One region of the Sporosarcina sp. QA0331 genome, then DNA from elsewhere that is predicted to be linked to it. Evidence: predicted binding sites of a transcription regulator. Region 1 holds the regulator's gene; the other holds the start of a gene.
The links. Region 1 encodes Rex, which represses fermentation and respiration genes when NADH is low (regulators of the CRP and FNR family bind a similar motif). Its sites were predicted from a motif close to TTGTGAAATATTTCACAA; they were not measured.

Region 1 (3,189 bases):
CTGTCGAGGTCAAGATGGTTTGTCGGTTCGTCAAGCACGAGTGTGTTCGATTTTTGAAGCATGAGCTTCGCTAATGAAAGACGTGCTTTCTCGCCGCCGGACAATGAAGCGACAGGCTTCTCGACGTCTTCGCCTGTGAACAGGAAGCGTCCGAGTACGGAGCGGACGTCCTTTTCATTCATCATCGGCCACTCATCCCACAGTTCTTGAAGGACTGTTCCCGTACCGAGGATCGTCGCTTGATTCTGGTCATAATACCCAAATTGGACATTTGTTCCGTAGCGGATCGTTCCGTCGATAGGCTCCTGTCTTTTAACGAGCGTCTTCAAAAGCGTCGACTTTCCGATTCCGTTCGGTCCGATGATTGCAATCCGGTCTCCTTTGTATGCATGCATATGAATATGCTCAGAAACGGCTTGGCCGTTATAGCCGACAGCGATGTTGTCCAATGTGAGCACATCGTTGCCGCTTGGCCGTTCGATGGAGAATGAGAAGCTGGCGGACTTTTCATCACCATCAGGCGCTTCCATCCAATCCGTCCGTTCAAGCAGCTTCCGTCGACTTTTCGCCATTTTGGAAGTGGAAGCACGGGCGATATTCCGTTGGATGAAATCTTCGAGCTTTGCTTTTTCACTCGTCTCGCGTTCGTACAACTTCTTATCGCGTTCATAGTTCTTCGCCTTCTCAACTAAATAAGCGCTATAGTTGCCGACGTACTTCGTCACTTTCTTCCTCGACACTTCATACGTAATCGTCACGATCTGGTCAAGGAAATAGCGGTCGTGGGAAACGATGAGAATCGCGCCTTCATAGGAGACGAGGTATTTTTCGAGCCAGCCTAATGTCTCGATATCCAAGTGGTTCGTCGGCTCGTCCAATATGAGCAGATCCGGTTTGCTGAGCAGCATTTTCGCAAGCGCCAGCCGCGTTTTTTGCCCGCCGGACAACAGATTGACTTGCTTCTCGTAGTCTTCAGGATAGAATCGCATTCCGTGAAGAACCGAACGCATATCAGATTCGTATTGATACCCGCCCGAATCCTTGAATTCGATTTGCAACGTGTCATAATCTTTCATGACACGCTCATATTCTTGCTGGTTCTCATAAACGGAAGGATCCGCCATTTGCGCTTCCAGTCCGCGGAGTCGATTTTCCATTTCAAGCAACGGTCCGAAAACAGTCAGCATTTCTTCCCAAATTGTTAGGGGAGAATCAATGCCCGCATGTTGTTCGAGATAGCCGACTTGTACGTCTTTCGGCATGATTAAATCGCCGGAATCTGCGGACATTTCTCCCGCAATTATTTTTAATAATGTCGATTTGCCGGCACCATTCCGTCCGACGAGCGCAACCCGGTCACGGTGCTGCACTTCGAGACGGACGTTTTTCAATATATCAGTTCCAGAAAAGGATTTCGTAATTCCATTCACTTGTAATACGATCATTCAGCACACCTCTATTCCACTTTTAGTGTAATCGAATGGGCCTGTCGGTGCAATGGTTGGCTTTACATCAGCACGCATCTGGAGTACGATAAAAAAAGGTCCATTGCACGTATAGGAGGTAAGCTATGGCTGATACGACTCAGAGAGTTCCACAGGCAACGTCAAAACGCCTTCCTTTATATTATAGATTTCTGCAAAACTTCGCGAATGCGGGCAAGAAGCGCGTCTCTTCCAGTGAATTGAGCGAGGCAATGAAAATCGATGCCGCTACAATTCGCCGTGATTTCTCCCATTTTGGGGCGCTCGGGCGCAAAGGCTACGGCTATGACGTGAACGACCTTCTTTTATTCTTCCGTAGGGCGTTGGATCAAGACGAAGAGACGGATGTCGCGTTGATTGGCGTTGGAAGTTTAGGAAATGCATTCTTGAAATACAATTTCCAGAAGAACCATAATACGAGGATTGTTGTCGCATTCGACCCGAAAGCACCGAAGGAAGGAAAGATGGTCAGCAATATCCCGGTGTTCCATCCGGATATGATGGAAGAGAAAATTAAAGAGCTAGGCATTCAACTCGTCATCTTAACTGTTCCGACAAAGGCGGCGCAAGAAATCGCTGATCGGATGGCGGCAATCGGAGTGAAAGGAATTCTCAATTTCACTCCGGTCCGGCTGGCAGCACCCGACTGGATGCGTGTTCATACAATCGATTTGTCGGTGGAGCTGCAGACGATGATTTATTTCATAAAAAATGACGAAAAAGATTCACAAATATAAAGGTATTGTCAATAGTAATACAAGCTGTTTTCATGTAAGATGGATTATATATGAAGGAGGTGTCCGAAATGGCTCCAGGTGTAGGAAGTCTACTTATAATCGCTGTCATTGCATTGCTCATTTTTGGACCGAAGAAGTTACCGGAAATCGGAAAGGCATTTGGCTCTTCACTGCGCGAGTTTAAAAATGCGACAAAAGGTCTTGCGTCCGATGATGATGAACCGAACAAAAAAGTGGAAGACAAGAAAAATGATGTGCAATAAGTAAGGATGTCTGTCCGATGAAAGAAAAAAATTTAACAGTCATTGAACATATAGATGAAATTAGAAAACGACTGATGGTAATCGTCGTTTTCTTTGTTATTGCGGTAATCGGCAGCTTTTTCATCGCGAAGCCGATTATTAAGTTTTTGCAAGCAGAGGCAGGGTATGAGGAATTTCACGCATTCAATGTCGTTGATCCAATTGCCCTGTACTTGAAAGTCATCATCTTTTTAGCAGTGGTGATCATTTCACCGGTCATCATGTATCAGTTCTGGTCGTTCATATCGCCGGGGCTTCATGAGACGGAGCGAAGAGTGACGTTAAGCTATATCCCGTTTGCGTTTATCCTAATGATTGTAGGGATTGGGTTTTCCTACTTCGTTCTCGTGCCATTCGTCATGAACTTCATGAAGGAATTATCGGGAGAGCTCGGGATTACTCAGACGGTCGGGATTAATGAATACTTTACGTTCTTATTTCAAATACTGATCCCGTTCGGAATTGTCTTTCAGTTGCCGATCGTCCTTTTATTCCTATCGAGGCTTGGCATATTGAACCCGAATAAGTTAGTGAAAATCCGGAAGGTAGCATATTTCGTCCTGTTCGTCATTGCCGCGTTCATCACCCCGCCGGATATTATGTCGCATTTATTAGTAACCGTCCCGTTATTAGCACTTTATGAAATTAGCATCGTCATCTGCCGCG
Region 2 (3,189 bases), 1.0 Mb from region 1:
TTTTTTCGATTTCTCTTCTTTCAAATTAACAGCATCGAGTACTTCATCGATTTTTGAGTAGGATACATCATATAGATCGCAATAGAGCTTCAAATTATCGTAGATTGATAACCTTCCATATAAGCCGCTATTATCTGTAAGAACTCCAAATCGCTTACGGTATTCCGATTTCTTTAGCTGAGAAACAGATTCTCCAAAAACGTTCGCCGTCCCGCTAGTAGGTGTTAATTGCCCGGTTAAAATTTTTATCGTTGTCGTTTTTCCTGATCCGCTCGGTCCAAGGAAGCCAAAAATTTCACCCTTTTTAACGTGGAAGTCGACACTTTCAATTGCTGTTTGGTTCGCAAAAACTTTTGCTAAACTGCTCACCTCAATAATGTTTTCCATTTCCATCCTCCTGTCGTAGGTTTCGTACATATCGTATTTGCACCTTCAGAATAAGTGAAATCGGAATGGAGCACATTATATTTCGGACGAAAAGAGTGAAATAGAGGGTGAGTAGAGCAAATTTCACTGTGAATGAACCGTATTGCGAAGTTGATTTCCTCCCACAAATCATGAACGGAGTAATTGCCGGGCTGAAACGTCGGATACTGTCAAAATATTTCCGAGGAAATAATACAATTTTCTACAAAGTTATAGGCCAAGCATCTCTTTTAACTCCACCATCTTTGTTTTTGATAAAGGTATTGTCGATTTTTCTGCATCGTCCAAAACAAGACTATAGCTGTTCCTCGTCCATGTGATGACCTCTCGCACTTTCTGCAAATTTACAATGTACGAACGGTGACAACGGAAGAAACCGAACGGGAGTAGTCGTGTCTCCAATTCATTCAATGTAGATACAGAAGGGAAGGCTTCTCCTTTAATATGCAAAAAGGATTGGCCGTCATTACTTTCAATATAATCGATTTCAGGAGGATCAAATAAAACGATTTTTTCATTGACCTTCGTTGGTATCTTTTCGAAACGGACAGGTATGATCGATTCAGCCATGGCTGGTGAATCTTCTATCTCTTTCTCTTCATCCGTTGCGGTATGGACGGAATGCAGCCCGTTTTCATCCAAACGGAAGATTTCATCGGCAGCCGTTACGGCACTTTCCATATTCCCCGTTAAAATGAATGCGCTGCGACCGTCTAGTTTGAGCTTTTGAAGAACAGAGAGGAAAATTCGTTTTGATTCCAAATCAATATTTTGATCAGGTTCTTCGAAAATACAAATAGTTGGGTTTTGTATTAGCAAAAGGGCAAGTTGAACCCGTTTTCGTTCCGAAAAGGATAAGTTCTTTATTTTTACACGGCGTTTGGAATCCAATTGGGCAGTCTGAATAGCTTCCTCGATGGATTGATTTGATGTATAAAGCCGTTTTGTAAAACGAATCATTTCCTCAACGGATAATCGTTCATATAGGCCATCATGTAGAAAGAAAAAACCAATTTCTGTTTTGTTTTCTGAAATGCCGCTTTCCCCAATACGAATTTCACCGTTCGATAGCTTGGACTTTTCAAGCAATAGCTCAATAAGCTGCTCGCGCACATTGACGCTCGAATAGACGGCAACGACTTTTCCTAAGTCGATTGATAAATCAAATGAAGGGAAAACGACAGAATCATGAATTCTCTTTTCTGCGTTAATAAATTGAAGTGACACCCAAAATCCCCCGTTTACAAAGTCTATTTATTAAAAGTAGTATACCAGTTATTTCAATTGTGAATGAACCATCTATTGAAAGTGTTTACTTATGGGGCAAAATGGTTAATCAGCGTTAAAGTGTCGAGAACCTATAATAACTAGCCACCTCCGACTTTTTGAACAATTTATGACACTGGTAAAACTGTGATATACATCACATCTCGCGCTCGGCGAGTCATCTATGATGGAGTAGACGGAAGGGAAATAGGCAATTCCCTAATATCGCTTCCGCGGTACATTCATTATCATGTAAATCGAAAAGAAAATTTGGGGAGGAATTCATTATGTCTTCACTTACCATCGATACGCGCGTCTCGGATATTGTCACGGCATTGCCGCAAAGCGCCGACTTGTTCAGAAGTCTTCGCATCGACTATTGTTGCGGTGGGAAGATTCCATTGAAGGAAGCGGCAGAGCAGCGGAACTTGAACCCTTCAGAAGTTTTAAATAACATCCATTCAATAGAAGAGAAACGGGAAAACCGTCTTAGCATGGAACCTTCTTCATTTGGGGAGAAGACATTGATCGCCTACATTCAGGAGAAATATCATGAAAGCTTGCGTGACGAGCTGTCGATGCTTGCGCCTTATATTACGAAGGTCGCTCGGGTACATGGTGAAAACCATCCGCATTTACTGCGTGTGCAAAAGATCTTCAAAGCGTTGCACGAAGAATTACTGGACCATACGTATGATGAAGATCAAAATGTTTTCCCTTTTATTCTTGAGTTTTTAAATAATCCGACTCCCGAAGTAAAAGAGCAATTGAAGCCTCGCGTATCCGAGCTGGAAGAGGAGCATGACAATGCGGGCCGACTGCTTTTTGAACTTAGGGAAATCACTGACAACTTTACGCCTCCTGAAGGAGCTTGTGGAACATATAGACTCGTTTATGCAAGGCTTGAGCAGCTTGAAAAAGACACGTTTGAGCATGTACATCTAGAGAATAACGTATTGTTTGAGCGAGTTGCGAAGGCGTTATAATTAGTAAGTTTAGGAGCGCTTACGGAGATTTATGATCATTTGTAGACGTTTATGCGTGTTTGCGACGATTTATGTGCGGTTTTAAACGTTTATGAGTAATTGAAATAATTTATGCGCATTTACTGGCTTTTATGCGTGAGATTCTCAATTTATGCGTGTTTGCACATTTCCAATTGCATACGTGCAAAAAAAGCTGCCTCCAAGGCGGCTTTTTTAATTGGTGGATTCCCCGGGGTGATATAGGGAAAACCCTAATGGTACTATTCCGATTAATCTATAACATTAAGGGTATAAGGTAAAGGTAGGTATGTCGAGTTCCCCTATCTGCACGTCATTCTGATTAAAGGAGTGAAACTATTCAATGTCCATGAACAAGTTTAGTATGAAGTATTTCAAACCGGTTGAACGGTATTCTGGAAACTGGTCCGTACTCGAAGAAAAAAGCAGGGATTGGGAGAATATGTATCGTCAAAGGTGGTCCCATGACAAAGTTGTTCGGACGACGCATGGC

Region 2: a site for Rex is predicted at 1,838-1,855, ahead of ric (iron-sulfur cluster repair di-iron protein). Genes of this name have one in related genera too.

What each region holds. Positions count from the first base shown of each region.
Region 1 covers NZ_CM147850.1:3,401,124-3,404,312, reverse strand. Annotated here, with positions in the region: gene AC0L13_RS17205 (ABC-F family ATP-binding cassette domain-containing protein) at 1-1,445, opposite strand, end outside; gene AC0L13_RS17200 (redox-sensing transcriptional repressor Rex) at 1,571-2,221, shown strand; gene AC0L13_RS17195 (twin-arginine translocase TatA/TatE family subunit) at 2,290-2,484, shown strand; gene tatC (twin-arginine translocase subunit TatC) at 2,502-3,189, shown strand, end outside.
Region 2 covers NZ_CM147850.1:290,914-294,102, forward strand. Annotated here, with positions in the region: gene AC0L13_RS01535 (ABC transporter ATP-binding protein) at 1-387, opposite strand, end outside; gene AC0L13_RS01540 (LytTR family transcriptional regulator DNA-binding domain-containing protein) at 637-1,653, opposite strand; gene ric (iron-sulfur cluster repair di-iron protein) at 1,980-2,678, shown strand; gene AC0L13_RS01550 (nitrate reductase subunit alpha) at 3,046-3,189, shown strand, end outside.